Regions from separate parts of the Lysinibacillus sp. FSL L8-0126 genome, predicted to be linked through region 2. Evidence: riboswitches for the same ligand, from Rfam matches in the RefSeq annotation. Region 2 holds a riboswitch; the other holds the start of a gene.
What was found. Region 2 has a riboswitch for cobalamin ahead of MHI34_RS19400 (ABC transporter substrate-binding protein). Riboswitches for the same ligand answer to the same signal wherever they lie in the genome.
Positions count from the first base shown of each region.

Region 1: linked by a shared signal. The riboswitch ahead of cobT (nicotinate-nucleotide--dimethylbenzimidazole phosphoribosyltransferase) and the one ahead of MHI34_RS19400 (ABC transporter substrate-binding protein) in region 2 are both predicted to bind cobalamin.

Region 1 covers NZ_CP152028.1:241,871-262,992, reverse strand. The annotation lists gene mutL (DNA mismatch repair endonuclease MutL) at 1-603, shown strand, start outside; gene glpK (glycerol kinase GlpK) at 623-2,116, shown strand; gene MHI34_RS01315 (glycerol-3-phosphate dehydrogenase/oxidase) at 2,135-3,781, shown strand; gene MHI34_RS01310 (alpha/beta fold hydrolase) at 3,785-4,702, shown strand; gene miaA (tRNA (adenosine(37)-N6)-dimethylallyltransferase MiaA) at 4,689-5,591, shown strand; gene hfq (RNA chaperone Hfq) at 5,689-5,919, shown strand; gene MHI34_RS01295 (rhodanese-like domain-containing protein) at 6,016-6,318, shown strand; gene MHI34_RS01290 (hypothetical protein) at 6,853-7,248, opposite strand; gene MHI34_RS01285 (DMT family transporter) at 7,537-8,391, shown strand; cobalamin riboswitch at 8,464-8,639, shown strand; gene cobT (nicotinate-nucleotide--dimethylbenzimidazole phosphoribosyltransferase) at 8,733-9,788, shown strand; gene MHI34_RS01275 (trimeric intracellular cation channel family protein) at 9,863-10,468, opposite strand; gene MHI34_RS01270 (methionine gamma-lyase family protein) at 10,818-12,071, shown strand; gene MHI34_RS01265 (MerR family transcriptional regulator) at 12,226-12,600, shown strand; gene glnA (type I glutamate--ammonia ligase) at 12,656-13,990, shown strand; gene MHI34_RS01255 (CotD family spore coat protein) at 14,100-14,408, opposite strand; gene MHI34_RS01250 (iron-siderophore ABC transporter substrate-binding protein) at 14,876-15,880, shown strand; gene MHI34_RS01245 (iron ABC transporter permease) at 16,014-17,030, shown strand; gene MHI34_RS01240 (iron ABC transporter permease) at 17,023-18,063, shown strand; gene MHI34_RS01235 (ABC transporter ATP-binding protein) at 18,112-18,957, shown strand; gene MHI34_RS01230 (IucA/IucC family C-terminal-domain containing protein) at 18,935-19,705, shown strand; gene MHI34_RS01225 (YjiH family protein) at 20,646-21,122, shown strand, end outside.
Region 2 covers NZ_CP152028.1:4,014,999-4,024,649, reverse strand. The annotation lists gene MHI34_RS19410 (hypothetical protein) at 1-97, opposite strand, end outside; gene MHI34_RS19405 (translation factor GTPase family protein) at 189-2,126, opposite strand; cobalamin riboswitch at 2,309-2,496, shown strand; gene MHI34_RS19400 (ABC transporter substrate-binding protein) at 2,659-3,651, shown strand; gene MHI34_RS19395 (precorrin-3B methylase) at 3,702-4,379, shown strand; gene MHI34_RS19390 (S9 family peptidase) at 4,451-6,439, shown strand; gene MHI34_RS19385 (class I SAM-dependent rRNA methyltransferase) at 6,537-7,733, opposite strand; gene MHI34_RS19380 (alpha/beta hydrolase) at 7,796-8,713, opposite strand; gene MHI34_RS19375 (dihydrofolate reductase) at 8,875-9,351, shown strand; gene MHI34_RS19370 (hypothetical protein) at 9,410-9,651, shown strand, end outside.

The DNA of each region.
Region 1 (21,122 bases), 930 kb from region 2:
AATGAGTCTACGAAAGAGCCATTTCCTGAACTAGAAGTAGTTGGGCAAATCCATGGCACATACATTGTTGCACAAATGGAAGATGGTTTTTATTTAATTGATCAACATGCTGCACAAGAACGCATTAAATATGAATTTTTCCGTGAAAAGGTCGGTCAAGTCAATCCGCATGAACGTCAAGCATTATTGCTTCCACTAACTTTCCACTATGCGGCCGATGAAGCACTTATTTTACGAGAATACAAGCATGAGCTAGAAGCTGTAGGTGTATTTTTAGAGGAATTTGGTCAGTCATCTTTTGTTGTACGTGAGCACCCAAGTTGGTTCCCACAAGGGGAAGAGCAGGAAATCATTGAGGATTTAATTGAACAGGTGCTAACAACGAAAAAGGCCGATGTCAAAAAATTACGTGAAGCAGCGGCGATTATGATGAGCTGTAAAAAATCGATCAAAGCCAATCATTATTTAACAAAAGAACAAATGGAAACATTACTACGAGATTTACGTAATGCAGATAATCCATTTACATGCCCTCATGGACGTCCAGTGCTTATTCATTTTACATCGTATGAAGTGGAAAAAATGTTCAAACGGGTTATGTAGAGACAAGGGGGAAGTTGGGATGGGCGAATTTATTTTAGCGATTGATCAAGGAACGACAAGTTCAAGGGCTATTTTATTTAATAAAAAAGGTGAAATTGTTCATGTCGCACAAAAAGAATTTCAGCAAATTTTTCCGAAGGCTGGCTGGGTAGAGCATAATGCAAATGAAATTTGGGGTTCTATTCTAGCCGTTATTGCGGCGGTCTTAACCGAAAGTGGGCACGAAGCAAGTGAGGTACATGCCATTGGTATTACCAATCAACGCGAAACGACAGTTGTATGGGATAAAAAGACAGGTCAGCCCATTTACAATGCGATTGTCTGGCAATCGCGCCAAACACAGGACATTGTGAATACCTTAAAAGATCAAGGCCATGAAGAGCTTTTTCAGCAAAAAACAGGGCTACGCCTAGATGCTTATTTTTCTGCAACAAAAATTAAATGGATTTTAGACAATGTGGATGGCGCACGCGCAATGGCAAACAATGGAGATTTGCTATTTGGGACGATTGATTCTTGGATTGTTTGGCGATTATCAAAAGGAAAGGCTCATGTAACCGACTATTCAAATGCAGCTCGAACATTGCTTTACAATATTCATGAATTGCAATGGGATGATGAGCTTTGTCAGCTTTTAGCTATTCCAATGTCAATGTTACCTGAAGTGAAAAATTCATCTGAAATATACACGGAAACAGCACCAAGTATTTTCTTTGGTGAAAAAATTCCGATTGCAGGGATTGCAGGTGATCAACAAGCCGCTCTTTTTGGTCAAACTTGCTTTACAAAAGGAATGGCTAAAAACACTTACGGTACTGGCTGTTTTATGCTATTAAATACAGGCCAGCAAGCAGTGACCTCTGAAAATGGTTTACTGACGACTATTGCTTGGGGGATAGATGGAAAAGTGACCTATGCATTAGAAGGTAGTGTTTTTGTAGCAGGGTCAGCAATCCAATGGCTACGAGATGGGCTACGTATGATTCGTACTGCTGAGGATTCCGAAACCTATGCTAAAAAGGTGAAGAACACGGATGGTGTCTACATTGTCCCTGCCTTTGTTGGTCTAGGAACTCCTTATTGGGATACAGATGCTCGGGGTGCCATTTTTGGCTTAACACGAGGAACATCAAAAGAGCATTTCATCCGGGCAACACTTGAATCATTAGCCTATCAAACAAAGGATGTACTGGATGCAATGGAAGAAGCAGCGGGTACCCCGATTGAAGTACTCCGTGTCGATGGTGGGGCTGTTAAAAATCAGTTTTTAATGCAGTTCCAAAGTGATGTTTTACAGCTACAAGTTGAGCTAGCACAGCTTAATGAATCAACAGCACTAGGTGCAGCCTATTTAGCAGGTCTTGCCACAAACTTTTGGCCAAACCAAGAGACCTTATCTGCATTATGGATGAGTGGCCAAACCTACCAACCACAAATGGAGGACGAGCAAGCCACAGCTCTTTATACTGGCTGGCAAAAGGCTGTAGAGGCCACACGAATTTTTAAATCATAGCTATTGGGGGAGAAAGGTATGTTTTCATTTGAGCATCGTCCAAAAATTTTATATTATCTAGAGCACTATAGCTTTGACGTATTAGTCATTGGTGGTGGTATTACAGGTGCAGGAATTGCATTAGATGCCGCATCAAGAGGCCTTTCTGTCGCATTAATTGACATGCAGGATTTTTCAGCTGGTACGTCGAGCCGTTCAACCAAGCTGATTCACGGTGGCCTACGTTATTTAAAGCAATTTGATGTGGGTGTCGTAGCGGAAGTGGGGCGTGAACGTGAAATCGTTTATGATAATGCGGTTCATGTCACAACGCCTGAAAAAATGCTATTACCTTTATATAAGAAGGGCTCACTTAGTCCGTTTACAACATCTATAGCATTAAAGGTTTATGACCGCTTGGCGGGTGTCAAAAAACATGAACGTAGAACAATGTTAAACGTCCAAGAAACCCTAGCATTAGAACCTTTACTTAATGAAGATGGACTTGTGGGTGGAGGGTATTATGTTGAATATCGTACGGATGATGCACGTCTGACGATTGAAGTATTGAAAAAGGCTGCAGAATATGGAGCATTGTGTCTCAATTATGCAGAGATGACGGAATTTATCTACAAAAAGAAAAAGCTTGTTGGCATTAAAGTGAAGGATCATGTTACGGGAACAATACTCGATGTACATGCAGCACAAATTGTCAATGCTACAGGCCCTTGGGTAGATGACGTACGACACAAGGATAAAGTAACAGATAACAAGCAATTACGTCTGACAAAAGGCGTTCATATTGTCCTCAACCAAAAGGATTTTCCACTGAAGCAAGCTGTTTATTTTGATATTCCTGATGGGCGTATGGCTTTTGCAATTCCGCGAGATGACAAAACCTATATAGGGACAACGGATACAGTCTTTGAGGGAAATCTTGTACACCCTGTTGCTACACAGCAAGATGTAGATTATTTAATTGAGGCTGCTAAAAAAGTCTTTCCAACTGCTACTATTACAAGAGAAACGATTGAATCATCCTGGGCAGGAGTACGCCCGCTCATTTATGAAAAAGGAAAGGACCCTTCTGAAATTTCAAGGAAAGATGAAATATGGACAGCGCCAAGTGGTTTAATGACAATCGCTGGCGGTAAGCTCACAGGCTATCGTCAAATGGCTGAAACAATTGTCGATAAAATTGTAAAAGCTCGTCGCTATAAGCATGCAAGTGCTTGTTTAACACGTGAGCTCTCACTGTCTGGTGCAAAAGGAATCAACGCGATTAATTTCCCTGACTATATGGCTTATAAAGCACGAGAAGGTGTACAATACGGCTTAAATTATGATGAAGCCAAACAGCTTGTACAAAAGTATGGCACAAATGTAGATGGATTATTTAATCGTGTTAAATTTTTACATGAACATGGCAGTACAATGCCTCTAGCTTTACACGCTATGCTACTGTATGGCATGGAAGAGGAAATGGTCTATACACCGAGCGACTTCTTTATTCGTCGTACAGGCTTGCTTTACTTCGATATTGAGGCTGTCAAGCTTTATAAGCAGCAAGTAATTCAAGTGATGCAACAACACTTGAATTATACGGAGGAACAAAAACACAAGTATATGGCTGAATTAGAGCAAGCCATTAAGGATGCAACAAATTTTGTGAAAAAAGGGGAGTAAGGGATGGAGCGTTATATTCAAATGTCGGATGGACATTTTGTCTTTACTCGAACATTGGAGCCCACAACGCCATGTATTGGTCATATTCACATTTTGCATGGTATGGCAGAGCACAGTGGTCGCTATTTAACATTTGCTAAAACACTCAATGCGGCAGGCTATGCTGTGACGATGCACGATCATCGTGGTCATGGTGAAACGGCGGCCTATAATGGCACGTTAGGTTTTTTTGCTGAAAAGAACGGCTTTGAGCGTGTGGTAGAAGATGCCCATGAAGTGGTCACGCAATTACATGCACCTTATGCAAATGTACCATTCATTATTTTTGGTCATAGTATGGGGTCATTCATTACTAGACGATATATTCAACTGTATGGTGAACAAGTAGACAATGTTATTCTCTGTGGTACGGGAAATGTGACAGCCCTGCATACTGTTGGAAATATCGTAGCCAAGGTATTAGCTAAGGGGCTAGGGAAAGAAACTGAAAGTAAGCTGCTAAATCAATTGAGTTTTGGTAGCTTTAATAAACAGTTTCCAAATCCAAAGACGGCCTATGACTGGCTATGTTCTGTCCAACAAGAGGTGCAGAAGTATATAGATGACCCATATTGTGGCTTTATTCCAACCAATCAATTTTTTGTCGATTTAACAACGGGCTTTGCAACACTTAATCGTAAAAAAGAATTAGCAAAAATAAGAAAAAATCTTCCTATTCTCTTGATAAGCGGAAGTAAAGACCCGGTTGGCGAACAGGGGCTGGGCGTTTACACAGTTGCTGAACAATTGGCAACAGTAGGAGTAAAAGATGTAACGGTTTATTTATTTGAGGACAAACGGCATGAAATTTTAAATGAAGACAATCAAGAAGCGGTCTTTCAAGTATTATTACGGTGGTTAGAAAAATATGATAGAAACTAAATTACAGCAGGCAGAGGTCGTAGCGATTGTAGGACCAACTGCCTCTGGTAAAACAGCTTTAAGCATTGAACTGGCGAAAAAATATAACGGTGAAGTCATTAATGGCGACTCCATGCAAATTTATAAAGGACTCGATATTGGGACTGCTAAAATTAAGGAAGAAGAGATGGAGGGCGTACCACACCATCTACTCAGTTTTTTAGAGCCGACAGAATCTTTTTCAGTAGCGGATTATCAAAAATTAGTCCGAGCAAAAATTGCAGAAATCCAATCTCGACAAAAATTACCCATTATAGTAGGTGGCTCAGGCTTATATGTACAAGCGGTCCTCTATGATTTCCAATTTACTGATGAGAAAGTTGATGAGGAAGCACGAAAAGCCTACTATGATGAATTAGCAAAGCTTGGCCCTGAGGCAATGCATAATAAATTAAAACAACTAGACCCTCAAACAGCGGAGACGATTCATCCAAACAATACGCGTCGTGTCATTCGTGCATTAGAAATGCTGGAATTAAGCGGTGTATCCAAAGCAGCTGAAGCACAAAACCGAGGGGAAGTACCTCTCTATAAGCATGTCATTTTGGGGTTAGGTCAAAATATGACCCGTGAAGTGCTTTATGACCGCATTAACCGTCGTGTTGATTTAATGATGGACAATGGCCTTTTAGAAGAGGTCAAAGGTTTATGGCAGCAAAATATTCGAAATGTGCAGTCCATACAAGCAATTGGCTATAAGGAATTGTATGATTATTTGGATGGCAAATGTACCCTCGAAGAAGCTATTGATAGCTTAAAACAAAATTCACGCCGCTATGCAAAAAGACAACTTACCTATTTTCGCAATAAAATGGATGTCCATTTTATTACGACGGATGAACAATTATAATAATTAAGAAAAATTTCTAAAAATTACTAATTGATAAATTGGTAGAACATGCTACTATAGGAGTGAAGAGGTAGAAAGTTAGTGGGGAGGCTATTTGATGAAATCAATCAACTTGCAAGATACGTTCTTGAACCAACTACGTAAAAACAGTGTTTTTGTAACTGTATTTCTGTTAAATGGATTTCAGTTAAAAGGGACTGTGAAATCATATGACAATTTTACAGTTTTATTAATGGATGCTGAAAATAAGCAGCACCTAATCTACAAGCACGCCATTTCTACATTCGTTCCAGCAAAACAAATAGAGTTTTTAGAGACAGAAGGATAAAAAATTGTTAAACAGCTTGTGTTCACCACACTGGCTGTTTTTTTTGTTACAAGCTATAATGTAAGTGGAATTTGAAATTTTGGAGGAAAAAAGTTCATGAAATCAATGGAAACAACACAATTACTAGAACGATTAGATGCAAATGAGGACCTATATATTATTGATGTACGTGAAGAGGATGAAGTAGCACACGGCATGATTCCTGGTGCCAAGCACATTGCCCTTGGGACAATCCCGGAACGTTTAGAGGAATTAGACGTAGAAAAGCCATATATTGTTGTTTGTAAGGCTGGTGCTCGTTCTGCTAATGCATGTGCTTATTTAGAAGCGCAAGGATTTGATGTAACAAATCTTGAAGGCGGCATGCTAGCTTACGATGGGGAATTAGAATTTAAATAAATGCCAAAATGAAAAATAAAACCATCCATAGCATTTTTGTGAAGGGTGAAAATGGATTTCCGTTGCAGGCTACTTGCTTTCCTGTGGGCGAGCGCCGAGCCGCTTCCTCCGTGCAGAGGCTCGCCTGTCTCACTATCCCACGGGAGTCAAGTAGCCTTCCATTCCAATGCATAAAAATGGTACCTTTTTAGCAAAGGTATTCACTACTCTTTATGGAGGGGTGTTGTTACTTACCACTTCTTCACATTGAAAATAAAGGGCTATCCTTTCTCTCATCAGACAAATAATGGGCTATTTTGTTCACTACGGTTCGTATGAAAGAGAAGGAAAAGCCACTTTTACATATGGTTGATTGGAGTGGAGCCAGTGTCACTCCTAGGGGATTTAGTGTCACAGAGGGGACCTTGGAGCGAACGCAGTGAGTGAAGCGGCTCATCATCGGACGCCCCCTGAAAGGACGCTGGTGGAACGGAAATCAACCTCTCGCTTTTCAAAGTGGCTGTTTCTATCATTGATATCACCTTTTTTATATACTTATTTTCGGAGTGTGTTCATGATGAGGCTGAAATTTTTTTCAAAGTTAATATACGGATTCACATTTTTTTGCCCACGAACCTTTAAAGCATAACTGGAAAAATTTAAACCAGCACCATATATTTGTAAAGCACCATTCGCAAGATCCCCCTTTTGAAGAAGTTCAAGACCATCTTTTAAGAAATTTTCACTCTCATCGAAGTGACATTCCGTCATGTATTTATCCCCGCTATAATATAACTTCAAATTTTCGATGATTATATTCGCTGTTTCGTTACTTATACTAGCATCGACATTCATTAATAACTGATTGATTGGTTTCACTAACTGAGCGTAGTGACTATCATAATTTTCACAAGTCTCCGCAATGGCATTTCTCAATTCTCTTGCATTCATCCTAATTCCTCCTCAAAGAAAATTTATGACCTACCTTACATTATACATACTCGTAATATTATGAAGGGATTAGTGATCCCTTTCTTTATAAAACTTACTCTTTAATTTTCAGAAATATGTTACAATTAAGTAGGTGAAGGAGGGATTTTGTATGTTTCGTTCAATAGCACCCCCAACAATGTCTTTACAGTAGAATCTACTGTTTAGGCATACAATAACAGTTTGCTCATTTTCAATAGATTCTACTGTATAGGTTAATACTTTATACGTAGAAAGTAGGAATTTGTAATGAGCGGAAAATTAGCATTTGTATTATCCATGATTATTTTTGGAGCAGTTGGTGTTTTTGCCAAGTATATTCCGTTAACTTCAAGTGAAATTGCTTTTTGGATGAGTTTAATAGGTGCTTGTTTTTTAGTAGTGATTTTTATTTATAAAAAGGGGAATTTTTCGAAATTAGAGATTATAAAAAATAAGTGGAAATTAATACTTTCTAGTATCGCCTTGTGTGGGAACTGGATTTTTTTATTTCAGGCTTATAAAGCAACAACGATTGCCAATGCTGCATTGAGTTATTATTTTGCACCAGTACTCGTTATCTGCTTATCTCCAATTATTTTAAAAGAGAAGCTAGTTGGCAGAAAAATAATGTATGTCTGTGTGGCCCTTATCGGACTATATTTGATTGTCCAAAGTCAAGGCACTGGGGACAGTGAGCATTTTATAGGCATTGTCTACGGTCTTATCGCGGCATGCTTTTACACAGCGCTAACATTGACAAATAAATTTATATGCGGCTTAAAGGAACCAGAAAATACAATGATTCAACTTTCTTTAGCAGCATTTTTCCTTAGCTTCTATCTACTTGGAACTACAGGATTTCAGGTCATGAAAATCAGTTTTGAATCAGTCCTATTCTTAATTACATTAGGCATTGTCCATGCAGGGGTTGGATTTTTATTGTTCTTTTTAGGCATGTCACAGTTAAAAGGACAAAGTATAGCCATTCTTAGCTATATTGATCCACTGACATCATTAGTAATTTCCACGATGATTATAGGAGAAAAAATGGCGCTTCTACAAATAATAGGAGCGGTCCTATTATTAGGCTCAACATTGCTAAGCGAAATAGAAAAAGAATAGGTAACCGAAGAAATGGTACAAGGCGAGTATTCTAATATTGACAGAAAAAATACGCTGTCGTAGATTATAAATAGTTTAATAAAAGCATTAGGTGCCCAATAGGGAGAATAGGGAATAAAGTGAAAAACTTTAGCGGACCTGCCACTGTATAAGGGAATGTCATCGTAAATGCCACTAGCGAATCGCTGGGAAGGCACGATGATATGTTGAACTAAGCCAGGAGACCTGCCTACTTGCTTCAGAAGTATATAGATGATGGAAAAGTCTGTAGTTTATTTGTCATGACAATAAACTACAGACTTTTTATTTTGTCTTCATGTAGAACGAGAGGAGAAACAATAATGCAATTATTACAAGACACGATTCAAAATATCCAAGGGGCTGATATGAATAGTATGGACCAAGCTAGAAAGCGAATTGATGCGCTTTGTAAGCCCCCAGGTAGCTTGGGTAAACTAGAATCACTTGCCGTACAGCTTTCAGGCATAACAGGACAATTATATCCAATGGTCGATAAAAAAGTGATGATTGTCTGTGCAGCAGATCATGGCGTTTGTGAGGAAGGCATAACAACGAATCCACAAGATGTTACGGTCTTTCAAACATTAAATTTTCCTAAGGGAGGTACAGGCGTTTGTGCGATTGCGGGCATTACCAATGCAAAGGTAGTAACAGTAGATGTTGGGGTAAAAGAAGATATTCCGCTTGATGCAGGTGTTATCATTCATAAAATTAAACATGGCACAGATAACATGGCACAGGGCCCTGCTATGTCAAGAGTAGAGGCTATTCAATCCATTGAAGTGGGGATTCATGTGGCAACAGATGAAATCACAAAAGGAGCCAACTTACTTGGAACAGGTGAAATGGGCATTGGTAATACAACGCCGAGCACTGCCATATTAGCTGCTTTGACTGGCTATGACCCTATTGAAATAACAGGGTTTGGCGCAGGAGTTGGTCAAGGAGGGATTGCTCATAAAGCAGCAGTAATTGAAAAAGCAATTACTCTCAACAACCCCAATCCTAACGATATCATTGATGTTCTAGCTAAAGTTGGAGGGCTAGAGATAGGGGCTATGGCTGGTATCATGCTGGCTGCCGCAAGTCACCGAAAACCTGTTATTATTGATGGTTTTATTTCGACTATTGCTGCGCTTATTGCTTATCAAATTGAACCGAAAGTAAAAGACTTTATCATACCTTCCCATGCTTCAGAGGAACCAGGGGCTAAAATTGCCGCATCATTACTTGGTGTAGAGCCAATGCTGCATATGAACATGCGATTAGGCGAAGGCTCTGGTGCTGCTCTAGCCTTTCCTCTTTTAGATGCCGCTTGTTCTATGATGAAAAATATGGTGACATTAGAAGAAGCCATGAATCTTTTGGCTAAATAGTTACTGAATAACAAATAAGCGCAAATAGTTAATGAACTCTTTGCGCTTATTCATTTTTTTATCAATTACAGTATCTATGCCCGATTCAACTTACGCAAAGGCAAACGCCACTTCATCATATAGGAAAGAATGCGTAATGCTGTAATCACTGCAAATAATACATAAAGGAAAATGTCTCCAGTCAAAACTTCAAATCCGATAACAAGCCCTGCGAGAGCAGCCCAAACACCATAGACTTCATCACGGAGAACTAGCGGCTTCCGTCTAGCTAATAAATCTCGCACAATACCACCACCTGAACCTGTTAAAACAGCAGCTACAACGACTGCGCTAATTGGCATATCTAGCTTCACTGCATAGAGTGCACCTTGAATAGCGAATGCGGATAAGCCAATGGCATCTGTGAAGTTGCCCCAACGATGCCAATGCTGAATCAAATGATGCGGGAAGATAAAAAATATCGTAATCGCAGCTAGTGCAATTTGAAACATCATATCCTGTCCCCATAAGGTTGTGACAGGCAGTCCGATGAGTAAATTTCGAATAGCTCCTCCACCAAAAGCAGTGACAATACCGAGTATATATACACCGAATAAATCGTATTCTTCTTCCATGGCAATGATTGCCCCAGAAATAGCAAAGGCAATTGTTCCAATAATACTAAAAACCTCCCAAGCCATCCCTTTCACCCCTTCTATCAATAAATGAACTTCTTTTTTAAAAGTTAAAAGACTTTTTTTGACGTAACAGAATCTATGAATTTAATAGCCAAAATCAGTCATTACATACGCTTCTTGAAGTAAGTCCGCACATTAGCTTAGCGTAAAATTCGCTTAGAAACAATAGGCAAGTTTTGCAGGGGTTCATACAAATTGATAAGATGTTATTGAAATAAAGAAAAACATTCGTCAAAAGCGTTGATATACCAGTAGTTATTTAGGGAATTCTAGAATGAGTGAAGTCAATTTAGAGAGTCGATAGATCTTACTGATTGAAATGCGGGACAATTGTGAAATGGAGAAGAAAAGAATGACGTTTACATCTAATTTATCAGCACAAACGCTATCCTTAGCGTCAAAAATAGAGGAGCAAGTTCGACCCTATCATGCAAAGGTAGAAGAAATGGCGTTTTATAATCAACAGAAGGTGCTAGCAGCATTTCGCAAGCATCAAGTAAGTGACTATCATTTACATCCATCCAATGGCTATGGCTATGACGATGAGGGACGCGATAATTTAGAGCGTGTTTATGCGGAAGTTTTTGGGGCGGAGGCTGCCATTGTACGACCACAAATTATTTCAGGAACACATGCAATCACGCTTAGTCTATTCGGTGTCCTTCGTCCTGGTGATGAGCTGCTTTATATTTCTGGTCAGCCATATGACACATTGCAATCCATTGTCGATGGTGGTAACAAAGATACCGGTTCACTGAAAGATTATAAAATAGGCTATCGACATGTGGATTTAGTGGAAAATAAAGCAATTGATTGGGTAGGTGTAGAAGCAGCCATTACTACGCAAACAAAAATGATTGCCATTCAACGTTCGAAAGGCTATGCGACACGTCCATCCTTTACGATTGCAGAAATTGCTGATATGTGCGAAAAGGTGCGCAAATTAGCCCCACATGCCGTTATTTTTGTAGATAACTGCTATGGTGAGTTCGTAGAGGCGAAGGAACCAACAGAGGTTGGTGCTGATTTAATGGCAGGCTCACTCATTAAAAACCCTGGTGGAGGATTGGCGAAAATTGGTGGCTATATTGCTGGCCGTGCAGATTTAGTAGAGAAATGTGCGTATCGTATGACATCTCCAGGTATTGGGGCAGAGGCAGGGGCAACATTAAATACATTAGGAGATTTTTATCAAGGATTTTTCCTAGCCCCACATGTCGTATCACAAGCCTTAAAAGGTGCGATCTTTACAGCAGCTATGCTGGAGGAAATCGGAATGAGCACTTCTCCAAGCTATGATGCAAATCGTACGGATTTAATCCAATCCGTTTCCTTCCAAACTGCACAGCAGATGATTGCCTTCTGTCGTGAAATACAAGCCAATTCTCCAATAAATGCCCATTATGCTCCAGAACCAGCTTATATGCCTGGTTATGAAGATGATGTCATTATGGCTGCGGGAACATTTATTCAAGGCTCCAGCATTGAGCTGACAGCAGATGGTCCAATCCGTCCACCATATACAGCCTTTATCCAGGGTGGACTAACATATGAACATGTTAAATTTGCTATTTGTAGTGCTGTTCAAGCCATTCAAAAAAAGTAATATGAAAATAAATAAACCTTAAATTTGAATAGTTTTTTACAATTTTCTATCGGATTGAAAAAAATAACGCCTTACATGTTAGGAAACCTCACATGGTTGGTTGACAGTGAAAAAATTTCGTTATATGATAAGCGGGTATTGGAGGAGGACTTAAATGAGTCGTGAAATTAGACGAACTATGCCGTTATTATCAATGAGTATTGTGATGCAATTAACTGAACTCTCGGCACGACAAATTCGTTATTATGAAGAACACCATTTAATTGAGCCGCACCGAACAGAAGGCAATCGTCGAATGTTTTCATTAAATGACGTCGACACATTGCTTGAAATTAAAGACTACTTAGAGCAGGGTATGAATATGGCGAAGATTAAAAAATTATTTGCTAAAAAGAAAGATCCTGTTGCTACAGATGAACAAGATTTAAGTGATTCAGAATTACGCCAAATCATGCGCGAAGAAATGCGTCAAGCTCAGCGCATGCAAAAATCATCCATCCGACGAGGGGATTTATCTCGATTCTATTAATAAATAGGGTAGGGTAAACATAAAAGCTAGACAAATTATAGGAGTGTGGAAAACTGTGGGTAAATACACAAAAGAGGACATTAAACGTCTCATCGAAGAAAAAAACGTAAGCTTTATTCGTTTACAATTTACAGATATTCTTGGCACAATCAAAAATGTTGAGATTCCTGTAAGTCAATTAGACAAAGCATTAGAAAACAAAATGATGTTTGATGGCTCATCTATTGAAGGTTTCGTTCGAATCGAAGAATCTGATATGTATTTATATCCTGATCTTGATACTTTCGTAGTATTCCCTTGGACTTCTGAAAAAGGGAAAGTGGCACGTCTCATTTGTGACGTATACACTGCGAAAGGCGAACCATTTGCTGGTGACCCACGTAACAACCTAAAACGTATTCTTAAAAAAATGGAAGATATGGGCTTCTCAAGCTTCAATTTAGGGCCTGAGCCAGAATTCTTCTTATTCAAATTAGATGCAAAAGGCGAACCAACGTTAGAAGTAAATGACCATGGTGGTTACTTCGACTTAGCTCCAACAGATCTTGGTGAAAACTGCCGCCGTGATATCGTATTAGAGCTAGAAGAAATGGGCTTTGAAATTGAAGCATCTCACCATGAAGTAGCTCCAGGACAACACGAAATTGACTTTAAATATGCCGATGCTGTTACAGCTTGTGATAACATTCAAACTTTCAAATTAGTTGTTAAAACAATTGCACGTAAACATGGCTTGCACGCTACATTTATGCCAAAACCATTATTTGGTGAAGCAGGCTCTGGTATGCACTTTAACGTGTCACTATTTAAAGGTAAAGAAAATGCATTCTATGATGAAGCTACAGAATTAGGTCTTTCTGAAACAGCTATGCAATTCATGGCGGGTGTTCTTGCACATGTACAAGGTTTCACAGCTGTAACAAATCCAACAGTAAACTCTTATAAACGTCTAGTACCTGGTTATGAAGCACCATGTTATGTAGCATGGTCTGCGCAAAACCGTTCACCACTAATTCGTATCCCATCAGCACGTGGACTTTCAACTCGTGTAGAAGTACGTTCTGTGGACCCTTCAGCAAACCCATATTTAGCAATGGCTGTTATTTTAGAGGCAGGTCTTGAAGGTATTCGTCAAAACTTAACGCCACCAGCAGCTATTAATCGCAATATCTATGTGATGTCGGAAGAAGAGCGTCAAGCTAATGGTATTGAAAACTTACCAGCAGCACTTGATGATGCTTTAACATTACTTGCTAAAGATAAAGTAGCGCAAGCAGCTTTAGGTGAGCATATTTACGCAAACTTTAAAGAAGCAAAAGAAATCGAGTTCGATATGTACCGTACAACCGTTCATCAATGGGAACGCGATCAATATTTAAAAATGTACTAAGAATTAATAAAAATATAAAAAAACGAGTGCCTCTTCACTTGGAAGGTACTCGTTTTTTTGTCTATAGTTCCAGAGCATGATAGGGCAGCATGGCACCCCATCGTTATTGTTAACGGCCCATATGTTTACGATGGTGTGGCATATGACAAGGGTTAGGTGGCATACCGCACATTGTATGTGTTTCACAGCATTCATTAACAACAGACTCTGTGCATGGGAAATAGTATTGATGATCAATCATATGTTTATTTACTGTTGTGACATGTGCTGGTTGTACATGTGGAACAACCGTATGGATATAATTTGTGCGAACATATTGCTCTGGTGGTAAAAATTGTGGTGGATCAAATTGCGTTGGCATTGTTTGTGGCGGACAGCAGTGTGGACCTTTTGCCGGATGGCGTCTTCGTTGAAACATGTTATTACCTCCTGTTTTGATAAGTTGTAGTTCATTATTAAGATATGAGATATACGTCGATAGGGTCTATTTATTTGCCTATTATTGAATAGGTAAATCTAACAAGTCGCTGAAATGGTAGAAAATCTATAGCTGGTTAGATACATATTGGGTGAAAGAAGCAGCTACTGAAAGCCTCTCCCAACATCAAAATGACATTGCTTAGAGCTATTGTTTTAAATAAATGCCATGAATTTTAGTCAATTATCTATTACACCTCAGCATCATTGCGACGAAATTTTCATAATAAATACAAAAATCCTACACCTTCTAAACTATATGGGAGGGAGTTGTAGGCTAATCAAGATAAAAAATTATTAAAAAAGTATGTTTTTTGAAAAAAAAGATATTGTCAATAAAACGGTCGTACAGTATACTCTTTAATTGATAATGAATATCATTATTGATTATATTTTAGGAGGAAATGTATGTCGAAATTATCACTACGCAATAAAAATGTTTCTATTCTTTTTGCGCTATTCTTAACATTCTCGCTTTTATTGGTGGGATGTGGAGATAAAGCATCGAACGGTAGTTCGCAAGAAAATGACAAAGCAGAAGAAAGTAACACAGAAGAATCTTCTAGCCGTGAGATTACACATGCTATGGGAACTACCACAATTGAAGGAACACCTACAAAAATCGTTACGCTATACCAAGGGGCTACAGATGTAGCAGTAGCGATGGGCATTAAGCCAGTGGGGGCAGTAGAATCTTGGGCTGAAGCACCTTTTTATAATTATTTGAAAAAAGATTTAGATGGCGTTGCGATTGTTGGACAAGAAACGCAACCTAATCTTGAAGAAATTGCAAAACTTAAACCAGATTTAATCATTGCATCGAAAGTGCGTCATGAGGAAATTTATGATCAGTTATCACAAATTGCACCGACTGTTGCTCATGAAACGGTTTTTGATTTCAAGGGAACAGCTGAAATGATGGGTCAAGCAATGGATCAGGAAGAAAAGGTGAAAGAGTTACTAGGAGATTGGGATACGCGAGTTGCTGATTTCCAAACAAAAATTCAAGAGAAGCTTGGCGATAAATGGCCATTCCATGTTTCAGTTGTTAACTTCAGAGCAGACCATGCACGTATTTATGTAACAGGATATGCAGGTTCTATATTGTCAGAGCTTGGCTTCCAAGGTCCTAAAAATTTAACAGATGACTCATTGGAAATCGTGAAGCTAACGGATAAAGAAAGTATTACACAAATGAATGCCGATGTTATTTATATGTTTATGGAAAATGATGACGCAGTCAAGAAAAATTATGAAGAGTGGACAAAACATCCGCTATGGAAAGAGCTTGATGCTGTGAAGGCAAATCAAGTTTATCAAGTAGATGAAATTAATTGGAATCTAGCTGGTGGACTTATTAGTGCTAATTTAATGCTAGACGATATTTATGACAAGTTTGAATTAGAAAAATAGTAAAAGAGACTAGGGCTGTTGAAAGTGTTATAGAATACTTGAATGACAGCCCTCTCATTATAGGGATTGGACATATTAGAAACCTACAATCCCTTTCATAAGATAAATTGTGGATCAAGAAAGTTGGCGTAAAATGAGAATTATTCTTTCCAGTACCTCGATGAAACAAGTAGGCTTATTCATCAGTTGTTTGATCCTTTTGCTGGCATTTTTAATCAGCATAGCTATTGGTCAAACGTCCATACCCTTCTCGTCAATCTATGATGCCATTTTTCATTTTGATGCTGCTAATAAGGAGCATGTTATTATTCGGACATCGAGATTTACAAGAGCTGTGATCGCTACAGTAGTTGGCGCAAGTCTTGCCATCGCGGGAGCATTAATGCGGGCATTAACAAGAAATCCTTTAGCAGCTCCTGATATTTTAGGGATTAATGCAGGGGCGATATTTTTTATTGTTAGTGCCATTACTCTTTTTTCCATCAATTCTTTAATGAGCTATATGTGGATTGCCTTTTTAGGTGCAGGTGCTGCGGGAGCTATGGTATTTTTCCTAGGGTCATTAGGAAGAGATGGTTTAACACCGATTAAAATAGTATTAGCTGGTGCAGCGATTACAGCTCTATTTGTCTCGTTTACGCAAGGGCTTTTAGTGATTGATGAACAAGGCTTACAAAGTGTTCTTTTTTGGTTAGCGGGATCTGTATCAGGTCGTAGCATTGACATGCTTATACCAGTTTTACCGTTTATTTTAGTGGTCACAGTTGTGGCAATAGGTATGGGTCGTTCTATAAATATTTTACAATCAGGTGATGATATTGCAAAAGGCTTAGGACAACGAACTATGATTACGAAAATCACACTCGGTCTCATTATTATCATTCTTGCAGGTAGTTCAGTTGCTGTAGCAGGTTCAATTGGCTTTATTGGTTTGATTGTCCCTCATATTGCGATTCAGCTTGTTGGTACGGATTATCGTTGGATTATTCCGTACAGTGCAGTATTAGGAGCAATATTGCTGCTGTTAGCTGATATGGCTGCGAGATATGTGATCATGCCATTAGAAATGCCAATTGGTGTAATGACTGCCTTTATCGGAGCTCCTTTCTTTATTTATATTGCACGAAAGGGGTTAGCGAAAAATGTCTAATTATAGGATAGTTCGAACGAAATCTGAACGTATATCTTTTCAAATTGCCAAAAGAACTAGTTGGATTTTACTGTTATTAAGCTTATTATTAGTCATCATAACAGTCCTTGGTTTATCTGCAGGTAGTGAATTTATCCATCCTATCACAGTGGTGAGGGAATTATTGGGCTATGGTAATGGAGAGTACGATTTTGTCTTACATACATTAAGGCTCCCACGTGTATTGATGGCATTATTAGTTGGTGCAGCGCTAGGAGTTGCTGGTTTAATTTTACAAGGGATTATCCGTAATCCACTTGCTGCTCCAGATATTATCGGTGTAACGAGTGGTGCATCCATGGGGGCGATTATTTTTATCGTGTACTTTATGGGGTCAGTCAGCATTCAATTTTTACCGTTAGCTGCTATTTTAGGTGCTGGCATTGTTTCCTTTATCATTTACCTACTGTCATGGAGAAAAGGCGTCACACCTATTCGTATGGTGCTTATTGGTATTGGGATTTCAGCCTTAGCAAAGGCCGTTGTGACGATGCTGCTTGTGATCAGTAATGTAGCTGCAACAACGAAGGCCTATTTATGGCTGACAGGTAGTTTGTATGGGGCTAATATGCAGGATGTCTATTTGCTTTTACCATGGGTTGCTCTGTTATTGCCACTAACGTTTATTTTGGCAAGAACAGTAAATGTGAAGGAATTAGGAGATGAAATTGCGATAGGGCTAGGGGTAAAGGTTCAAGTGTACCGTTTACTTTTTTTACTCATTAGTGTGATGCTAGCTGGCTCTGCGGTTGCATTTGCTGGTGGAATTGCCTTTGTTGGATTAGTAGCCCCTCATATGAGTAGAATGCTTGTAGGGCGTTCCTTTGCTGGATTGATACCTGTGACTGCTATAATCGGTGGGATGATTGTTATCGTAGCCGACATCGTAGCACGCACTGCTTTTTTACCAAAGGATTTACCAACAGGTGTCTTTACGGCTGCAATTGGGGCACCATTCTTTATTTATTTACTATTTAGAACGCGCAATCAATAAAGCTACAGGAAATAACAGTTAAAAGCGTGAGAAGAAGGTGACGGGATTTTGAAAAATGTTTTAGAAGCACAAGATTTACATGTAAGCTATGGTGAAAATCTTATTTTGGAGGATTTGAATCTTCAAATACCAAAAGGGAAAATAACAGTACTAGTAGGTGCTAATGGTTGTGGAAAATCAACGCTACTACGAACGTTTGCACGATTACAAAAACCAAAGTCGGGTGAAATTTTCTTAGAAGATGATTCACTAGATACCATTTCAACGAAAGAGGTGGCTAAACGGTTAGCCATTCTCCCACAGGGACCTGTTGCGCCAGAAGGACTAACCGTTCAACAATTGGTAAAACAAGGTCGTTATCCACATCAGAGCTGGTTAAAGCAATGGTCTACTGAAGATGAAAAAATTGTGAACAATGCGCTTGAGGTAACACAGATGACAGAATTTGCAGATCGACCAGTAGATGCATTATCAGGTGGTCAGCGTCAACGTGTATGGATAGCCATGACATTGGCTCAAAAAACAGATCTTATCTTACTAGATGAACCTACGACTTATTTAGATATGGCCCATCAAGTAGAAATTTTAGATTTACTATTTGATTTAAATGAAAATGAAGGGCGTACAGTCGTGATGGTCTTGCACGATTTAAACTTAGCCTGCCGCTATGCCCATCACATTGTAGCTGTGCGAAATAAACAGGTGTATGCGCAAGGTAAGCCAGAGGAAGTGGTAACACCTGAGCTTGTACAAGCTGTCTTCCGTATGGACTGTACGATTATGAGAGACCCTCTATTTGGTACGCCTTTATGTGTTCCACATGGCAAGGGACGAACAGTTCAGGTGGAGAAATTAGAGGAGGTAGGGTCAGTTGAGCTTACAACTGTCAGCTGAAGAAAAAGCAGTACTATTACGTGATTATCGATTGACAATTGAGCCAGCGGTAGATGCTGCTTACTCTCTACTAGCCCAAAATTTATTAGACACTGAACAAGCCTTAGCCTATTTACAAAAAATCGCACCTTTCTTTCATTCCACATCTACATTAGTTACAGCATCGTTATTTGCAAAGCGCTATAGCGTCTTAACGATGGCTTCAGCATTCTATGCTATGTCAAGATATGATAAGGGGCTATATGTTGGTATTGAGAATATTTGGGTGGAAGCAGAAGATCATGCGAAACCATGGCTTCCAAACATTCGCTTAATCGATGACTCTGTGTCAGTGCCAACACAAGATCGTGAAGCATGGCGTGATGAGGTTCTCCAAGGAATTTTTGTAGGTAATCTAGCGAAAGTGTGGCAGTCATTAACAAAAATAAGTAAAATCCCAAAAGCAATCTTATGGGAAAATACAGCTATTTATGTCAATTGGCTATATGAAACAAAAATAAGCGAAGGGGCCAGTGAGCAAGAAAAAGCTCGTATACAAGAAGACTATCACTATATTGTCAATCAAGCGCCAGGTTCTCTTTTTGGCGAAAGGAAAAATCCTTTGACAAATTATTGTGGTCTCAAAGTGACAATCAAGGAATCAGAGCAACCAATACGCTTGAGAAAAACATGTTGTTTCTATTATCATACCTCTGATGAAGCAAATGACTTTTGTATCTCTTGTCCCAAAATCAAAAGACTTGGCTAACCTCATGAAGCATTGACAATTCCACAAAGTGAATAAACAGTCGTGTGGTTTATTCACTTTCATGTTGGTGAAAAAAGATGATGTCAATAGCAGAAAAAGAACCTTTAGCAAGGCGAGGGGTTGATTTCCGTTCTGCCAGCGTCCCTTCTCCAGGGGGGCGGTCCGATGAGCCACTTCCAGGGTCTCAGCTGTGATGCTAAATCCCCTCCAATCAACCATATGCAAAAGTGTCTTTTCCTCTATCTTTCATACTAGTCGAAGCGATCAAAATAGCCCATTATTTGTATAATTAAAGAATAGAGGTTCTTATTTTCATTGTAGAGAAGTGATGAATGACAACACCTCTTCATAAAGAGTAGTGAATACCCTTCACTTTATTTGAAGACCTTTGCTAAAAAGGTACCATTTTTATGGATTGGAGTGGAAAGCAAGTAGCCTGCAATCACCTGTCACAAAAATGCTATGGATGGTTTTGTTTTTTAACACTATGCAAAGAGGCGGAAAAGTTATTATCTATTTTTGCTATTTTCGAAATAATCAAGTTTCTTCCCAGCCTCGTTTCCTTCCTATTAAAATTTCTGTTTATTATAATATAATATTGATATACTAGTTTTAAAGAAAAAAACTATACTAATTATGTATAAAAATTCAGAAAATTGTAGAGTTGAACCATATGTGTTGTTGCGTTTACAATAGTTTTATAACACGATTATGTTATAAAAACATGAATAGAGTCATTGTTTTTCTATTTAAAGCTCAAAACTTCATTGTTTTTGTAATAGTACTATAACAGAAAGAGGAGGGAGGTATTGAATGAACACTACATGTTTAGCTTATAGAGTATTACAGCAAACGAAGTATAGTGAAAGATAAAATTGGGGAATGCATCATACATAGTTACAAGTTTAAGCAATACTAAGAAATGAGGTTTCAGTCAAAAATGAAAAAGTATTCTGTTAGTACATATATTTATTTCATCATTCCTTCTTTAATTGGTATTTTTCTATTTATGACTCCTGTATTAACGGATGAGGGCTGGAAAGTACCGATTGCCATTTTAGCAAATATTTTAGCAGGTGTAGTGGCTCCAGTCATTAGTTATTTTACGATTATTATGTTTGCAATTTCCGCGTTTGGCGCACTTATAGCTAAATGGATTCCTCGAAAAAATATGAAAGAACCTAGTATTTTAGATACATTGTTTTATGTCAATTGGTTTTGGACGATTACTCGCTTTTTAGGTTTAGCTTTTGCTTCGATGGTTGTCTTTCAATTTGGACCTTCTGCCATCAACAATGAAAATACAGGTGGGCTACTGATGGATCCAAACGGTGGACTTGTGACGTTTTTATTTACCATTTTTTTATTCGCAGGTTTCCTTTTACCATTTTTAACAAACTTCGGTTTGCTTGAGTTT
Region 2 (9,651 bases):
CTCGTTCGAGCAGCGAATACTCGCGGAAGCAGATGAAATACTCTCGTTCGAGCAGCGAATACTCGCGGAAACAGATGAAATACTCTCGCTCCAGCAAGGAATACTCGCGCAAACAGGGTAAATATTCTCGCTCAAAGCAAGTAAACACCCGCGCAAGCAAACGGCTTCGCGCGGGCAGGATCACCTACTTACAGACAATGCATGGCTGCTTGTGCTTCGTGCCAAGGAACAGAATATCCTTTGCCCTTCGCACAAAAGATGCTGGAGGAGCTGTATTCTGGGTCGGCATTTTTATCGTAGCCAATGTGCGAAATAATTTCCTCTGCATTATGGCATACATCATAGCCATCAAATTGGAGTGTGAGTGCGCCCTTACCATTGGTATAGGCCGCAAAGGTTGTGCTATAGCTCATTAGGGTGGCGACGGGCGCTCGTCCCGTTAGCACAACATCTGTTTCGGATAAGATGGGGTCATCGAATGTACCAGCAGCTTGCTGTATGTCGCTCATCATGCGGCCGATAAAGTCGTTCGAAGCCTTCATTTTAAAGCGATAATAAGGTTCAAGCAGGATGTTCTGTGCTTGCTCAAGTCCTTGACGTAGCGCACGGAAACTAGCTTCTCGGAAATCGCCGCCCGATGTATGTTCATTATGTCCGCGACCTGTTAGCAGTGTAAAATGAACATCTGTCAGAGGGAAGCCTGTGAGTAAGCCATGGTGATCACGCTCAAACAGGTGCTTTTCAACAAGGCGTTGGTTGCCTACCGATAAATGATCCGCATGGCAGGCATTGCTAAATGTATTACCTATTCCTCGCGGATTGGGCTCCATTAGTAAATGAACTTCTGCATAATGCTTGAGGGGCTCAAAATGACCATAGCCTGTCACCGTCGTCACAATGGTTTCCATATATAAAATTTGGGGCTCGCCAAAGGAGACCGTTAATGAAAAACGCTTCATTAACACTTCTATCAGTACCTCCAACTGAATAACGCCCATAATGTGCACATGGATTTCCTGGAACTTTTCCTGCCAAACCACACGTAAGGAAGGCTCTTCTGCTTCTAGTAAACGGAAAATTTGTAACACTTCCTTGATATGCTGATGGCCCTCATATTGAACCTTTGCCTGTAGCGTTGGGACAAGCTCATAGGGCTGTGACAGCATAGTAGTGCCGATGCGGTCTCCAATATTGGCCTGACTAAGTCCTTTAACAGCAAAAATCTCTCCCGCTTCAACCTTTTGGACGGTATCAAAGCGACTGCCATTATAGAGGCGAATTTCAGTCACTTTTTCTGTCACTTCTTCAAACGAAAATTCATCCCGAACATGTAAAACGCCCTTGATAGCCTTCATAAATGTTAAACGCTGGTGGCCGTCATGACGAATTTTAAAAACCTCCCCCTCAAACGGTGCATTCACTTCAAAATGGGTGTCTGTTAATAGAGGGAGCTGGGCAAGCAATTCCTTGATGCCCTCATCCTTTAGGGCAGACCCTGTAAAGCAGAGGAAGGCACATTCCTTTTGAATCATGGTCTGTAGCTGAGTAAGACATTGCTCATGCTCCAATGACTCATTCAAAAAGGCATCGAGCAGCTCTTCATTACGCTCAGCCAACCATTCCATGATGCCGCTTGAAACATAATCAGTACGAAGCGGTTCATCGACGAACAGCACCTGCTGGGAACAATCCTTGCGGAGCTGTGTCATAACGGCCTCCACATTGGCTCCTTCGCGATCAATTTTATTGATAAAGAAGAATGTTGGGACATGGTATTTACGTAAAAGCTGCCACACGGTTTCCGTATGACCCTGTACGCCCTCGACCGCACTAATGATAACAATGGCATAATCCATCACACGAATGGCGCGCTCCATCTCAGGGGAGAAGTCGACATGCCCTGGTGTATCAATCAACGTGTATGTATCGTCGCCTATGTTCATGCGACCTTGCTCGGCAAAAATGGTAATACCACGCTTGCGCTCTAGCTCATGATGATCGAGAAAGGTATCCTGATGATCCACTCGACCACGAGCTTGAATGCTTTGTGTATGAAAAAGTACTTGCTCAGAGAAGGTTGTTTTACCTGCATCCACATGCGCAAGTACACCAATTGTTTTGTACATAACATATCCTCGTTTCTATCTATAGCTATCTTTTCATTGTAACAGAATACTAGCCTATATATTTCTTGTAAAATAGTTCGTATTTTTGTCGAAATAGTGCTAATATAATGATGATTATATATTTAGCAATATACTACTGATTGAGCTACAAATTTTCTTCTGCTAGTCTATCAATGGTATTAACCATTATAGAACGTATTGGTGCAAATGGCATTTGTCATTTGCTTAAAAGGGAAATCGGTGCAATTCCGATGCTGTCCCGCAACTGTAAATGGGGAGTCTGTACAGCATGCCACTGTAGTTTAACTATGGGAAGGCGTATAGATGATGAACCTAAGCCAGGATACCTGCCAGTATGTGTTTTTTGACTAAGAACCACGAGGATGGGGATAGTGATAAAGGTAATGTACCGTTTTTTCACTATGCTACTCTCTTGGCGACAAGAGGGTTTTTTTATGCCCTTCCCACGAATCCTGGTAGCAAAGAAGTCTTTGATTTCTTTCTATAGATGAACAACAAAGGAGAAAAGGACATGAAGAAATGGGAAAGTTTATGGCTGGTGATGGTCATTGCCTTGGTCGCTGTTTTAGGGGCTTGTAATGCAAAGGACAAACCTGAATCAGCAGCGCAAGATGAGAAGGTTGAGCCATCTGAGGCAGCAACGGAAGTAACCATTGACAATAATGAAACAACTCAAACATATAAGGAAGCACCTACAAAAGCGATTAGTTTAAATCAGCATGTGACAGAGATTATGCTAGCGCTAGGCTTAGAGGATTCCATGGTAGGCACAGCTTACTTAGATGATAAAATCTACGAGCCCCTACAAGAAGCATACGATAAAGTGCCTGTGCTTTCTGATCAATACCCAACGAAGGAGCAAGTAATTGATGCCGAGGCTGATTTCTTATATGCAGGCTGGAAGAGTGGCTTTGGTGAAAAGGGTGTTGGAACACCGGAAGAGCTTGAGGAGTTAGGCATTCATACGTATTTACATACGGCTTCCAATATGACAAAGCCAACACTAGAGGATATTTTCACTGATATTCGTAATATCGCAAAAATTTTCCGTATTGAGGATCGTGGAGAAGCCTTAATTGAGCAAATGACGCAAGATGTGGAGGCAATTCAAGCTAAATTACCAAAAGATAGTGAGAAATTACGTGTTCTCGTATTTGATAGCGGTGAAAAGGATGTCTTTACAGCTGGTCAAAACTTTATGAATGAACTAGTGTCAATCGCTGGTGGTCAAAATATTTTTGGTGATGTGGAATCAGGCTGGACAACCGTGTCGAAGGAAGATGCGGTAGACCGTAATCCCGAGGTAGTTGTCGTGATCGATTATGGTGAAACAACGGCCGAACAAAAGATTCAATTCTTAAAAAATGATCCAGCATTAAAGGAGATGGAAGCTGTTAAAAATGATCGCTTTGTCATCCTGCCACTGTCAGCTGCGTCTGAAGGCGTTCGTGCGGCAGAGGCTATTGAAATTTTAGCGAAGGGCTTCTATCCTGATAACTTTTAAAATTCCGAGCTAGCATTGTGCTAGCTCCTTTTTCATAAGGAGCGATATCAATGAATGCATTTCAGAAAAACGTACCAGATCAAACATTTGAAACACTTAATCGTCATGGCGAATTTACACGCTTAGCTGTCAGCCCGGGTATTATTAATAAGCATTATACGCCTGCACAATTTCAAAAAATAGCAGAGATTGCTGGCGAAAAGGGGGCGATTAAGTATTCGGCCTCCTATAGTATTTTAGTGTCCATTCCAACGAGTGCCGTGACAGAGGCTATGCAAGCCTTACGAGAAGTGGGTCTTTATGTTGCACCATCAGGACCCATCATCGCGATGAAGGCCTGTGATTTTTGTGATGGTGAAAAGATGGAGGCTGCTCCGATAACCGAACAGCTTTATCATGCTTTAGAGGGGATCGAGGTACCTGCAAGAGTACGTGTTAACATCAATGGCTGTGCGTCAGCCTGCTACAATGCAGTCTATGATGATATTGGACTCGTTTATCAGCAGGAGAGCTTTGATGTTTATTTAGGCGCTGTACCGATGGGGGCAAAGGCGCAGGCGGGCACGTTATTTGCGAAAAAGGTAGGTGTCGAGCACATTGAAGATTTTTTGCTACAAATGATGAACCTTTATAAGGAACATGCTCGTCCGAATGAACCCTTTTTTAAATTTTATCGCAGAACAAAATCAACCGAATATTGGGAATTAGTAAAAAAATCAATTAACTAGCAGGAATATTACTTAGGGTGTCGAAGTATTGTAGTAGAGTACAGAAAATGACAATACAAAGGAGCAAGAACATGACATCGAAACAAGGGATTCAACCAGAAGATCTTTACCACTTGAAATCAGTAGCCGATCCACAGCTCTCACCTGACGGGACTGAGGTAGTTTATGTTGAGACACGTGTTGATGAGAAGAAAAAAGATTATGTCTCGAATTTGTTTTACATAAACCTGAAGAACAAAACACCACAGCAATGGACATTTGGGGAGGATAGAATAAGTTCTCCTATATGGTCACCTGATGGTAGTCAAGTTGCGTTTTTATCCACTAGAACAGGCAAGTCGCAAATTTATGTTCTTTCAAAAGCAGGCGGAGAGGCAAAGCAGGTGACATATTGTAAAAATGGTGTGACATCACCTGTGTGGTCACCATGCGGCAAGAAAATGGCCTTTTCTATCAAGCTAGGTAAAGATGAAACGATTTTGGATAAGGTAACGGATGAAAAGAAAGAAGAAAAAGAACTAAAGCCTCTAGAAATAGACAAGATGAAACATAAATCGGATGCTGCAGGTTTTTTGGATATGGAGCAGTTTAGTCAAATTGCGATCGTCCATTTAGAATCGGGCGAGTTAGAGCAAGTGACGAAAGGAAACAATCATGTCCATCTTGGTACATGGTCACCTGATGGTCAATATATGACGTACTTAGCTGATGTAGCAGAGGATACAGATTTTTCATTTAAGAGCGATATCTATTTATTAGATGTAGAAACAAAGCAAGCGCGTCCGTTAACAGAGGGAACAGGTATGTATTACCAAACGTCATGGTCTCCAAACAGTCGCTTCATCTCTTTCATAGGTAGTGAAAGAGAATTTGAAAATGCTACACAAGCAAAGCTATGGCTCTATGATTTGCAACAAAATCTGCTGACATGTGTAACAAGTGAATTTGACGCCCCTATTGGGGATTTTGCAATCGGCGATTTTCTTCAAGGTGTGGTGTCACCACGTGTTCAATGGTTGAATGATAATCATAGCTTCTACTTCCAAGTAACAGATCACGGTAATGCTGCGATTTATTTCGGAAATATAGATGGTGAAATCTATCCAGCTATTCACGATGATCAATATGTCTATGGTTTTTCACTTGATGCACAACATGATCAAGCAGTCGTAGCCATTAGTACAACGACGAATCCTGGCGATTTATTTTTCGTCAACCTAAAAACGGGTGAAAAAGAACAGCTGACGTCCATCAATGAAGAATTTTTAAAGACGAGAGCATTAGCTGTTCCAGAAGCCATTGAATTTGAGGGAGCAGAGGGCTGGAAGGTAAATGGTTGGATCATGAAGCCAGTTGGTTATGAGGAAGGGAAAAAATATCCTCTAGTGCTTGAAATTCATGGCGGGCCACATGCGATGTATGCCAATACTTATTTTAATGAGTTCCAAATTCTAGCTGCACAAGGATTTGCGGTGCTATATACGAACCCACGTGGCAGTCATGGCTATGGTCAAACGTTTGTTGATGCAGTGCGTGGTGATTATGGTGGCAATGATTATGAGGATCTAATGGCGGCTGTGGACTATGTGCTGGAGCACTATGATTTTATTGATGCAGACCGTCTTGGAGTGACAGGTGGGAGCTATGGCGGCTTTATGACCAACTGGATTGTTGGCCAGACGAATCGCTTTAAAGCAGCTGTGACGCAGCGCTCTATTTCGAACTGGATTAGCTTTTACGGTGTCAGTGATATTGGGTATTACTTTACAGATTGGCAAATTCTTGCGGGACTTGACGATATCGAAAAGCTTTGGCATCATTCACCGCTGAAATATGTCAATAATATCGAAACACCATTGCTCATTTTACACGCTGAAAAAGACTATCGCTGTCCAATTGAGCAGGCGGAGCAATTATTTATCGCCTTAAAGCATCGAAAAAAAGAAACAAAATTCGTGCGCTTCCCTGAGTCCAATCATGAACTGTCAAGGAGCGGAAAACCAACTTTAAGAATCAATCGACTTGAATATATTCGCGATTGGTTTGTGAACTATCTATAAGTAGTATTCAGGGGTGACTTAAGAAATGAATTTCTTAGGTCACTTTTTTATATAAAAAGACAGAATCATAAAGAAATGATTCTGTCTTGAATTCCTGTTAATCCATTTTTTGAATAAAGACGACCTTCAAATAATTAAATTCAGGGTATTCACGTGAAACACGGAAATCCTTTGGTAAACCGTATTCCTCTACAATTTTATAGCGTGTACGAGTTTCTTTAAATGCTTGGTCAATAAAGCCTTTAAACTTTTTCATCCCAAAGCTAGCATTATTTGTGGAAGCGACAATGATGCCATTTTTAGCGGTAATAGCAATGGCATCCTTCAGTAATTTAGGGTAGTCCTTTGCTGTTGAAAATGTCATTTGCTTCGTACGGGCAAAGCTAGGTGGGTCTAATACAACAAGATCAAATTGTAAGGCGTGACGCTGCGCATATTTAAAATAATGGAAAACGTCCATTACTTTAATATCCTGTGCTTCATAATCAATTTGATTCACACTGAATTGCTCAATGGTTTTGGCAAGACTGCGTTTAGCTACATCCACACTTGTTGTTTTCATGGCGCCTCCTAGAGCAGCTGCCACTGAAAATGCTCCTGTATAGGAGAATGTATTGAGCATGTTTGTATGGTTTGCATAACGCTCACGAATAGCCAAACGTACCTCGCGTTGATCTAGGAAAATCCCCGTCATCGCTCCGTCGTTTAAATGAACTGCGTATGTCATACCATTTTCCTTCACCATGATTGGAAATTCACCAGGCGTGCCCGTCACAAAATCATCCTGTTCAATATACTGCCCTTTGCTATCAAAGCGTTTTTTCTCATAAATAGCTTGGTAGTTCACCGTCTCAGCAAGCGCCTCATATACGACATCTTTCAAGGAGTAAATGCCCTCACTATACCAGCTCACCATGTAGTAGCCATTAAAAAAGTCAATCGTGAGACCGCCGATGCCATCTCCTTCACCATTAAATACACGAAAGGCTGTTGTGTTTTCATTGTTGAAAAATGCTGCACGATTGTCGATGGCTTTTTTGAATTTTTTCATGAAAAAAGTCTTATCGATGGTTTCGTTCACGTCAGTTGTTAGCACCCAGCCAATCCCTTTATTTTGAATACCGTAGTATCCTGTACCAATAAAACGATTATGGTGATCCATGAGCTTGAGAAGCGTACCTTGCTCAGCAGGTAGGCGTCTTGCATCGACCGCATCCTTTGAAATAAGGGGATAGCCTTTTTTTAATTGCTCAGAATAGGGCAGTTGTATTTGTAATGTCATTGTTTGTGTCATCATGTCATCCTTTAAAAAACGTTTTGCTCTATTATCGCACTGTTTGAGCTGGATAGCCAAACTTATTTCAAGAATTCAACAATTTTTGCCACCGTTTCGTTTGTGGCATCTTCAAAATAATTCATTTTACTGAAATAACTATGAATTAAACCTGGCATTGTGACATGTTCTACTGCAACGCCACCAGCTTTTAGTTTTTCTGCATAGCTTAGTCCTTCATCATAGAGAACATCGGCCTCAGCAGCTATGATGATTGTTTTAGGCATGTTACGAACATTCTCTAGCTGAAGAGGGGACACGAGCGGGTTTGTAAAGTTTGCTTCATCTGTATAATGCTGAGAGAACCACTGCATGCCCTGTGCATCTAAGCCGTAGTTTTCACCAAAAAGCTGATAGGATTCCGTTGTAAAGTCGACATTTGTCACGGGATAGATTAGTGCTTGAGCTTGTAACGCTGGACCACCCAATGTAGTAGTTAAGTAAGCAACAACGGTAGCTAAATTTCCACCTGCACTGTCCCCAGCAACAGTTAAGCGATTGACATCTCCACCAAAGGCTTTGATATGCTCAGACACCCATACTAAGCTATCGTAGGCATCATATAAGGGAGTTGGGAAGGGGTATTCTGGTGCTAAACGATAGTCTACTGATACGACAATCGCCTGTGCTTGGTCTGCTAATAGCTGACAGCCTGCATCGACAGACTCTAAATTGCCGTAAACCCAGCCACCACCATGGTAATAAACAATGACAGGTAATGTTTTGTCAAGGACAGGCGTATAGAGACGAAGTGTAATGGCAGCTCCATCTCGCACCGTAATATTGTAATCCTTGATGGATGCTAGCTTTGGTCTGTGTGGTGATTGCCAAAGCGTAGCTGTGCGCATTGTTCTTGCTTCCTGTGGGGTAACTTGGTAATAAGGTGTGCCCGTATGCTGGGCTTCAATATAATGAACAGCTTCTTTTCTTAAAGTAGTCATCTTCATCATTCCTTTATCGTGACGTTGGATATCTCTATTATAAACTATTCATATAATTTTACTAGGATTTAATTTTATAAAAAGAAAATTCATTCATAAATGAGGTGAAATACGCTCATTATGTTTATAATAAAAAAGATGAAAGTATTTGGAGGGACAGTATGATTTCTTTAATTGTGGCACATGATGACAACCATGTCATTGGTTATAACAACGGGATGCCTTGGCATTTACCAGGAGATTTGCAGTATTTTAAAGAGAAAACAATGGGTAAGCCGATGATAATGGGACGTAAAACATTCGAATCCATTGGTCGTCCACTTCCAGGGCGTCGCAACATTGTCATTACGCGCGATGAGAACTACCAAGCGGATGGTATTGAAATCGTGACAAGCTTAGAGGAAGCATTAGCACAAGCTGGAGATGTACCTGAAATCATGATTATTGGTGGTGAGCAAATTTTCCGTTTAGTAATGGAGAAGGCAGATCGTTTATATATTACAAAAATTAATCATGCCTTCCAAGGAGATACCTATTTCCCAAGCTATGAGCAGGATTTTATTGAAATATCATCAGAAAAGCCTGAAACAGCACCAGAAGGCTATACATTCCAATATCAAATTTTTGAACGTAAATAGTGGTGAGACAAGCGCGGTTTTAGTAGACCGTGCTTATTCTGTGTTTAGGGGAGATTCGATGGGAAAAATAACATTATTGAGTGGAGAAATGGCTCATGTTGATTGTTTGAGCTGTGCAATCACAAGTGGACAAATTGAACCCAATGGAGGTGTTGTCGTTGAAACGGATTATTTTCACGCTCACCAGGATGTAGCGTACCCCATAAAGGGATTAGTCATTTTAGCTTCAAAACGTCATATTCATGGCTTCGATGAATTAAAAGAACATGAAAAAATGGACTATATTAACCTCTTAACAAC